One region of the Paenibacillus sp. JZ16 genome, then DNA from elsewhere that is predicted to be linked to it. Evidence: riboswitches for the same ligand, from Rfam matches in the RefSeq annotation. Region 1 holds a riboswitch; each other region holds the start of a gene.

What was found. Region 1 has a riboswitch for cyclic di-GMP ahead of BJP58_RS19400 (DUF8202 domain-containing protein). Riboswitches for the same ligand answer to the same signal wherever they lie in the genome.
Region 2: linked by a shared signal. The riboswitch ahead of BJP58_RS11880 (helix-turn-helix transcriptional regulator) and the one ahead of BJP58_RS19400 (DUF8202 domain-containing protein) in region 1 are both predicted to bind cyclic di-GMP.
Region 3: linked by a shared signal. The riboswitch ahead of BJP58_RS11935 (transglutaminase-like domain-containing protein) and the one ahead of BJP58_RS19400 (DUF8202 domain-containing protein) in region 1 are both predicted to bind cyclic di-GMP.

What each region holds. Positions count from the first base shown of each region.
Region 1 covers NZ_CP017659.1:4,269,900-4,273,180, reverse strand. Annotated here, with positions in the region: gene BJP58_RS19405 (CehA/McbA family metallohydrolase) at 1-864, shown strand, start outside; cyclic di-GMP riboswitch class I at 1,479-1,566, shown strand; gene BJP58_RS19400 (DUF8202 domain-containing protein) at 1,809-3,281, shown strand, end outside.
Region 2 covers NZ_CP017659.1:2,640,639-2,643,919, forward strand. Annotated here, with positions in the region: partial or broken gene BJP58_RS34120 (class I SAM-dependent methyltransferase) at 1-699, opposite strand, end outside; cyclic di-GMP riboswitch class I at 903-991, opposite strand; gene BJP58_RS11880 (helix-turn-helix transcriptional regulator) at 1,120-1,848, opposite strand; cyclic di-GMP riboswitch class I at 2,010-2,104, opposite strand; cyclic di-GMP riboswitch class I at 2,310-2,404, opposite strand; gene BJP58_RS11885 (YitT family protein) at 2,550-3,194, opposite strand.
Region 3 covers NZ_CP017659.1:2,654,464-2,657,744, reverse strand. Annotated here, with positions in the region: gene BJP58_RS11945 (carbohydrate ABC transporter permease) at 1-312, opposite strand, end outside; gene BJP58_RS11940 (ABC transporter permease) at 325-1,278, opposite strand; cyclic di-GMP riboswitch class I at 1,549-1,635, shown strand; cyclic di-GMP riboswitch class I at 1,693-1,781, shown strand; gene BJP58_RS11935 (transglutaminase-like domain-containing protein) at 1,795-2,595, shown strand; gene BJP58_RS11930 (collagen binding domain-containing protein) at 2,805-3,281, shown strand, end outside.

The sequences.
Region 1 (3,281 bases):
AACTCGGGCAGCCTAACAGAAAACGTGTATGCGTCTGGAACCGTTCGAGCGATGACGAGCAATGCGGGCGGAGTGACTGGATACGGATACAATGATACAGTCGTCAGAAATGTCATTGCCCTGGGCCCTTCGGTTACGGCGCCAACGATGGCAAACCGGGTGATGGGACGAGTTCTTGCGGGACACACCGCTACGCTCGAAAATAATTATGCATTTGACGGCATGATAGTGAATAAAGAAGGTGTAGCTGAAGGAGCATTAACAACCCTTAAAGGATTAGGCCTATCTGAAACTGAAATAAAGACTCCATCTACCTATACAGACAGATTAGGGTGGGACTTTAACACGATTTGGAGATGGGACGGTATGGCTAAACGACCTGTATTACAATCGGTATCAGCAGGCGACAATGACGAACCGGTTACACTGACTGAGATTGAGCTCGAGGGGCCGGTTGTACTGGTCGTTGGAGAGAATGCCCAAACGGTGACTACCGCAGTGTACAGCGATGGAAGCCGTGAAAAGGTGGAGGCAAACGTCATCTATACAAGCAGTGATCCAACTATAGCGGAGATCAGCGCTAGCGGTGTAGTAACGGTGAAATCGGAAGGAACCGTACTCATCAAGGCAGAGTATGAGGGCTTGATTGCATCCTATGAGCTAACCTTGACTCAGAAGCAAATCGAGATGGAGGGGGTCACCCAAGGCGTGGATGCAGAAGCCGCGCTTCCGTTCACATCTTCGGCCTTTGTCGGAATGGGGGAGTGGTGGATTGCGAACCGGATGCCGCACCCTCCTGGACGCCCTGAAGGGGCGGTCGTTTCAAGCGATAACGAGCTTCTCGTATCCGTGTCGAAGACATAATGAAATAGAGGCTGCTCCACCTGTGAAGTGACCCTAAATGGTTAGATATCATAGGTATTGGGCAGTTTAATGAAATGAGTCCGGTAATTATGCCGGGCTCATTTTCTTTATATGTCCGCAAGTGATTTATATTGGTCGATAAACCTGGCCGGTTCCGGTTCCAACCGTATTTATGGTGTTGGATCAGAACCCTGCTATAAGTAAAGAAAAGTTTGTCGGTCGCTTACATTTAAAGAAATTTTATCGGAATAGCTGCCCCTTTTATACCACAGAAAAGGGTCAGTCTACTGGCATTACAGCTTCATTTTGTTAGTATTCATCTTTCAAGTCCCTGGCTTGTAAAGTTTTTGTATAGAAGTGAATGATACAATTCGCGAGGGTAGAGAACCCTCAGGTGAAGATACTTTTTGCATACTTAAGACTCTATCTATAACAAGCATATTCAGGATATGTTCAGAATTGCCACATATAATGTCAAAAGAAGCTACCAAAGCACTATATTAGACATAATTTGATAAAATACAACAAACATAAGACCTGAGTACCTTGTATTTTTATGAAAAAAGAATCAAAATTTAAGTAGTTTTGTTACCAAGTATTACATAATAAAGCTCGTACGATAAGAGCAAACCTGTTGAAAAGCGGGGACGCAAAGCTATAGGGGCTAATGGTTCTATTGACCTATGCCAGCCAGCTGCCGAAAACGACGGAAACCTCCGTCTATTGGCGTTCGCCTTTGGAAGGAGTTTTTTTATTTTAGTCATTCTATTGAAGGAGTCCGATGCTGTGAACGACTGGCAGTAAGCCTCTTACAGGTTTTCTGAGTCGAATACTAGCTCTTATGACCCTGACATAGCAGTTGAAAAAGTAGTGAAAAAGAGGTGGAAATGGGCCGTCACTACGGTGAAAATGGAAAACTTCACACAAGAAAGGAATGGATCTAAATGCTAAGCAACAACATTAATTTGCGGAAAATTGGAGTTATGTTTCTGATTTTTACCCTTGTCTTCACGGGACTTGGGGTAAGCTCAGGAATGCCAGTCAGCTATGCTGCTTCTTCGGAAGTTTATGTATCCAGCGGTGGTGATGACCAAAACGATGGAATAACTGAGTCGACTCCGTTCGCTTCCCTGCAGAAAGCCTATAAAGAGGTTAATGACGGGGGAACGATATACCTCCTGGACGACGTTATACTGAAGGATGGCGTTGATGTAATTGTTGCAATAAATGAAGCCAAGCATGTTACGATTGCCACTGCCCCTAATGCCAATAACACCGTGATGATTAAACGTGGCAAGCCAAGCGGCAAAGTACTCTTTCAACTAACTAATATGAGCCAGATAACATTAAGTAATATTATCATTGACGGCAACTCCGAGGAAATGGGAGGGGCGATCGATGGAAGATTATTTAATGTCTATGGTGGTTCAAAACTGATTATTGGAGAAGGTGCTGTTTTACAAAACAGTTTTTCACAACATCAAGGAAGTGCGATATACACCAGAGACGCCGGTTCTATTGTAGAAATGAATGATGGAGAAATTAAAGGCAATAAACGTTCTTTGATTGGTGCGGCAATTTTTGTCGATCCTGGAGCACAATTTATTATGACCGGTGGCCACATTACAAATAATATCGGCGGAGGCGTTGAGTCTCGCGGCGGTGAGATCGTCCTTTCGGGTGAAGCCAATATCACCGGGAATACATTTAACGGAAAAGAAGTAAACGTTAACCTGGCAAATTATAAAGCTCTAATTCTAAACGGTGCATTTACGGGGAAGGCAGGCGTTACCACCCAGAGCATGACATCGGGAACACAATTTGGACGTGTAACAGAAGAAGGTATGGGCAGTGTCGAGAATTTGATTGCCGACTCTGGCTCTCTTCTTGCAAGTTATGATGCAAATAAGAATTTGGTATGGCGAGCATTCAAGAATGACTTGAGCAAACCGAGTACCGACGGCGAGGTAATGGGGAAAAAGCCGACGCTGACCGGGGTAACAGAACCTTTTGCGAATGTAAAGATTGAAATCGTTAGTGCAGCAGACCAGTCTATCATCGTTTCTGAAGAGGTAACCGCTGATGAGAACGGGAACTGGGAGTTTCCAGTTGCTAATGCCTTGACTATAGGTGCATATACGATCAATGTTACAGCTAATAAAAATAATACACAGTCGGGGACTGTGACTAGACAATTTGAAGTTTTATCGGATGTTTACGTATCCAGTGGAGGCAGTGACACCTCAGGTGATGGAACCCGAAACCATCCTTACGCAACATTGTACAAAGCCTATCAAGAGGTGAATGACGGGGGAACGATATATGTCTTGGACAATATCGATTTGTCGGTCGATGGCAACTTAAAGTACCTTCATCTTAATGAAGAAAAGAGTGTTACGATCTCTACGGCTTCTGGC
Region 2 (3,281 bases), 1.6 Mb from region 1:
AACTAATTTTTTGGCAACTCCGTTGGGCAGATAATCAAATACACCAACACTGTATATAAAATCAAATCCAGGAAGAGGCACTTCATTTTCAATGATGTCAACTATGGAGGCAGGAATCGTTTCGCCAAAGTCTTTTATGATTTCCGCTGCAACCGAAAGGGCCTCCTGATCTTGATCAATAGCAACAAATTTCCCAATGCGTTTATTCTTAACCGCGACACTTTCCAATACTTCTCTCAAATGGCCGCTAGGAAAAGAGAGAATATAAGGGTTCGCAACTCGTTCTGCTGTTTCGTCAATCTTGCTGGAAAATATACGTTTTCTTTCGCGAACAGCATCATTTGCATAACTTATACGATTAAGCTCGTAGTTGAGAAGCTCGGAAATTTCTGCTTGTCTGCCCTCGTAAGGTGGCGGTGCTGTTTTGTCGAAGTCATAGATGGAATCCATCATTACGGGATCACCAGCATAACCGCGCGGTTTGTCAAATGCTCGACGAGAAAACGGTTCTTGTAAGAAAAAATAGCTTACTGCATGTTGACGATATTGGGCAATAAACTGCTTCCAATCTTTTTTTGAAGAATGTCTGCGTATGCTGTCTAATCCATGATAAAGGGCATTAAATGCTTCAGAGAAAAGACCTTGATTAATCTTCGTCTCAACATCATCAAGTAAATGTTTTTTGTTAGTTTTGTCCATACTCTAGATTTTCCTCCCAAGAAGACATCCCTACAGGCATAAATATGTAGAATAGGTTGCTGACGATATTTGGTGAGATAGTTTGCCTCTAATCTTCTGAAGACTACAATTAGACATTTTTATATTTTTTCACCACCTTTAGCAATATCACTCAAAACACAAAAACCCCCCGCCATGATTAAATAGACTGGGGTCCCGTCGTATTCGGCAACTGGCTGGCATAGTGTTTATATCCACCTTAGCCCCCGTAGCTTTACGTCGCCACCTTTCGATGGGTTTGCTATTGTCGTACGAAGTATGAAATTGTCAAAATGTTCATTAATCCTTCAACGACAACTTACTTTAAAGTATAAAATTCGACTTAAACAAAAAAAATACCCAAAATTGGGTAGTTTATACTTATGTATTTTAATTTAAATTTTAAGTAAATTTCCTAAGGAATGCTCCTTTATGATTAACGCTCGTCTTTGCGTATATCTTTTTAATAAAAGTACGGACCGTGCTTTGACTAATCCCATAAATGCCCGCAATTTCAGGTACGTTTTTATTTTCCAGCCATCCATAAGCTATCTCTTTCTCACGATTTGTTAATTCATATTGGTCAAAGTGAGAATAAGTCAGCTCTTTTTGTAGAATGGGGTCCTTTTGAGGCAGTTTTTCTTCAATATTTTTAGCCAGGTGTTCAATGAGTGGTATGGCAAATGTAACCTCGTGTAAATAATGAAAACTCAGGCCAAGGTAGCCTATAATCACATTTTTTATTCGAATTGGCGTACATACACATGACAGCTCGGCAAACAATTGGTTGGTGTGCCGGGTACCAATTACGACAGAAACCGATTGATTTTCCATCGATAAAGAAATGGCATTGACCCCTGCGGTTTTCATCGCAAATGATGTGCCTTTTTTTATATTATTTCTTTCAAAATATCCTTTTAACAAATCCGTGCCGCAATAATCGATAACGGCACCATCCGTATCTGTTATAACAAATAAATAAGGTATGGACAGCAAATCGTTCATATTCCTGGTTTCCTCTTGCAGCAAATATAAAATTTCTTTCCGTTCAATCAACCTTCCTTTTATTTCAGACATACTGAGGATATTAGGAAAATGATCGTTTGCTTCCAGCAGTGTTCTACGGCCCATTATTTTCCCTTCTTCCTTTTAAGAATAAGTGATTAATAATGAAATCGATCTTCTAGTCATCTCCGCTTCTGAATTCGGTAGCTTATAAGCGAAAATAAACAATAAAAAACCACCATCCATTAAGATAACCATAGCAAAATAGGACGGAGGCTTCCGTCGTATTCGGCAACTGGCTGGCATCGCGGTCTTAGGCAGATCCGCATTAGCCCCTATAGCTTTGCGTCGCCACTTTTCAGTGGGTTTGCTATTATCGTACGAAACGATTCGATTGTGTGCCGAAAATTATATCTACGATTCACCTGCCTTTCAATATATTTAAAGTCCCTTTTCAGGTAGATAAGACTGTTAAGACTAGTACAGGTCCCCCTTTCATAAAATTTAATAAACAACACAAATAGCCTCCATCAGCTTAAAGACATAGGTGGAAAAACTAGTAAGAAGAGACGGAGGCTTCCGTCGTATTCGGCAGCTGGCTGGCATCACGGTCTTAAGTAGATCCACATTAGCCCCTGTAGCTTTGCGTCGCCGCTTTTCAGCGGGTTTGCTATTGTCGTACGAAGAGTATGAATTTGTCGAATATCCAAACATGTTATGACTTATTCAAACTATAACTTACATTGTTTTTCATTTAATATAGGTCGTACGACCCAAATTTCCATATTTTTGTTAGATTTGTCAATCACTCTTACACGTATACAGAATCACTTTTTGCGCCAAGCGGGTTGATAGACCGATTTCGGGGGAGGGAACTGGTGAATCCAGTTAATGATCCGGGTCGATATCCACTGGCATACAACTGCAAGGATAATAATTTTCCAATCGATCACATAGGCAGCGAAAGCGAATATGATTCCATTCATCCAGAACAATGAGGTGCCCGGGTTGATTCTTTTATACTTATAAATGGCTAAGGCAACATAACCGATTCCCCCATTCGATACCCTCTGCTTTATGAGGATGGCGACACCTGTTCCGAGAATAACCGAGCCGAATAGAAGATCGATCCATACGTTGCCGAACGGGGGTTCTAGGAACACCTCGAAGAAATTAACGGAAACGGACGTCACTGTTATAACAAATATGGTCCCGAAGGCACTGACTCCATCAAGATAAGGGACTGTAAAGGCAAGGAAAATAAAATTGGCCAGCCACAGTCCGAGACTCATCGGGATCTCAAACGCATGGTTCAGAAGCACCGCGATCCCTGCTCCTCCTCCCGAAGGAATGGCGTGAGGAAACAAGAACATGGCCATGGCAAAACCTTGAATGATGGAGCCGGCGGTAATGTAGAAAAGTTTCTTGGAAGCATGACGATAGAAAAAGGGGCTCTTCCGCCCGGGTAGGATCTGTAAGTTCACACGGAATCATCCTTCATCGATTAGAGTAACAAGCTAGTCCTGCTTTTTTAAGTGTATGCTTGTTCCCTGGAGGGG
Region 3 (3,281 bases), 1.6 Mb from region 1:
AGCGGTCAGCAATACGCCGAGCACGGTACCGACCACGGTAACGAGGGCGGATACACCGAGGGCCCGCAGAATCATCGTTCCCTGCTTGATGATGTAAACGTAAGCCTCGGCTGACAAAGCAACCGGCAGCAGATGATATCCGGTCTCACGGATGGACTCCTCACTGGAGAAGGAGATGGACAGAACAACGATTACAGGTATGACGCAGAGCAGGGCCAGCATAATAAATACCAGGTTGAAGAACAGGTTGACGGCTTTGTTTGTACGGTTAAACTTCTCAAGGCCCGTCTCGTAATTGGTTTTTGGTGTCATCGTCTTGCCTCCTTACATCATCGCGCTATCGGGATCGATTCGACGAACAATCCAGTTAGCGACCAGAATCGTAGCGCATCCCAGAACAGACTGTACAAATGCGGCTGCGGATGCCATCCCTACGGTGGCGGTTTTCAGTTGTTTATACACCATGACATCGATGGTGGTCGCCACGTTGAACAGTGAATTGGAGTCTCGCGTGACCTGATAGAACAAACCGAAATCGGTGTAAAATATGCGCCCTACGGCCAGGATGAACATCATGACGATCACCAGCTTGAGCATGGGCAATGTTATGAATCTCGTCTGCTGCCAAATCGAAGCGCCATCAATAACAGCTGCTTCATAATAGGTGCTGTCGATGCTTGTGATGGTTGCCAAATAAATGACCATACCATAGCCCAGGCCCTTCCAGACATTTAAGAGAATCAAGAAGAATGGCCAATATTGCGGCTCCATATACCAGTTAATAGGATCGCTGCCCATACTGACGAGCATTTGATTGACAATTCCTTTGTCGAAGCTTAAGAATGCCCAGCCTACCGCAGATACGACCACCCAGGATAGGAAATAGGGGAGGAACATCATCGTCTGATAGACTTTGCTGGCTTTGCGGCTGTGGAGGAGGCCGATCATGATCGCGAATAGGACGGGCAGAACGATCCCCAGCACAATAAACACAATGTTGTATCCGATCGTGTTTCGAATGATGATCCAGGCGTCATTCGACTTGAATAGGAACTCGAAGTTTTTGAGGCCGATCCAAGGACTGTTAAACACATTGCTCAAAAATCCGCCGCTAATCCTGAAATTTTTAAAGGCGATAATGATCCCGAACATCGGCAAGAAACTAAACAGGATGTACCAAATCGTGGTCGGCAGCGCCAAGAGGGTTAGCTCCGTATCCTGCTTGTGCCAGCGTATTCGTAAGCGCTTTCGTTTTTTGGGTTCGGCTTGTGAGCTCATGTCTGTCACTCCTTACGGTGTTATCTCGCTTGTCGTGCACTTGTTAGTTTTATTGTATAAGAGGAAGATTCGATGCTTCCAGATAACAAACTTGATACTATAGTCAACAAACGTTAGATTCGAAAGATTTATTGCTCTATTGTTCGTTAATTAACAAGAGCCAAACGTTCAAGGTTAGACGCTCTGTGGGACCTAAGACAATATTCCAAATTTTAATTTTTTTATTGATAGAAATGGATATATTTGATATGATGTATTCACAAAAGCTACTCACGATAACGGCAAACTTGTCGAAAGGCAAGGACGCAAAGCTACAGGGTCTTCTTGACGAAACGTCAATGACAGCCAGCTACCGAACGAAGACGCTTTTTTTGTTTTTTTGGACAAACATCCACTGAATCCTGTGAAACTCTAATACGATAATGGCAAACTTGTCGAAAGACTAGGACGCAAAGCTACAGGGCCTTCTTGACGAAATGTCAAATGGCAGCCTGGCCACCGAAGGGGAGTTACAGCATGCGCAACGCAATGTTCGCGATAATTGGACTTTTTGCGTTACTGATATGGGCTCCGGTTGTACAAGCTGCACCATCTGAAGATTGGCTGGGCTTGGAGGAACTGGATCGTGGAGCAATCGTCATTCGATATGACGTGAAAGCAGGCACCAAAACGAAGCTCATGATCGGAAAAGGTCAGGATCAATATACATATGGGCTTTCGAGGGCCAAGCAGCAGGAAGTTTTTCCACTGCAGATGGGCAACGGGAACTACAAGATTTCCGTGCTGGAACAAGTCAGCGGCAGCAAATACAAGATCGTACAGGAAGCGGCAGTTAAACTTCAACTGACGAACAGCAGCCAAGTGTTTTTGAACTCTGTACAAAATGTCGATTGGAGCGAAGAGGGCAAGGCTGCTCAGCTTGCGAAAAAGCTAACCCGCACTGCTCACTCCGACAAGGAAAAAGTACAGGCTGTCTACGAATATATCGTCGGGACGGTTCGGTACGACAACGCTCTGGCATCCAGCAAGCTGACGGATTACCTTCCCGATAGCAACCGCACGATCGCTGGACAAAAGGGAATGTGCTACGATTACGCCTCCCTGTTCGCTTCCATGCTCCGAAGCCTCGATATTCCGGCAAAGCTTGTCATGGGAACCTCGGAATACGTCGATGTCTACCACGCCTGGAATGAAGTATATTTGAACGGGCAGTGGGTAACCATTGACACAACCGTCGATGCAAGCTGGAAAAGCAAAGGAGCCGGATACAAAATGATTAAAGATGCCTCCAGCTATTCAGCATCCAAATACTACTAATTAATGCGTAGCAATAAAACTAAGCTTTGGACGATTATGTCCAAGGCTTATTTCGCTTGTATAGAAATTGTATAGTTTTGGCCGATATAATGCAGGAAGCCCGCTGGGTTCTGAAGGAAAATACAGACACCAATGAATCGTGCGCCCGTAACAGGTCTTGAAGATGATGGCTCGTGAAGTCCATTATTGGCATGCATTTTGATAGAAGCATGGGACGAATCAGCGCACGAAAAAGTAAGATCGGAACCGAATATTACGAGGGTAATGATAAGATTGAGGGAGAGATTATGAAGAAAAAAGTAAGTGGAATTGTTGTGGCGCTGCTGCTTCTGTTTCAAACCCTATTGGGCACATTTGCTTGGACGGCGAATGCGGCGGGGAGCGAGCAGCCATCAGCCGCTACTGTGCAGGAATCAGAGACTGGCGTGCAGGAATTAGAAGTTAGCGAGCCAAAGACAGTCACGGATGACGTATATAACACGCCAGCACCAGCAGTCGACATGGAAGGAATACTAACCAAAGTCGTATTAACCGATGTGAACGGTACCGTGGTTGATGCGGTGTATAATCCGGACAGCAGCCTGGACATCGGTGCAGCCGTTAATCTCAGCTACGAATGGGAGCTTCCGAACGGACATGGCTACAAGAATGGGGATATATTCACTTTCGAGCTGCCGACGCAGTTT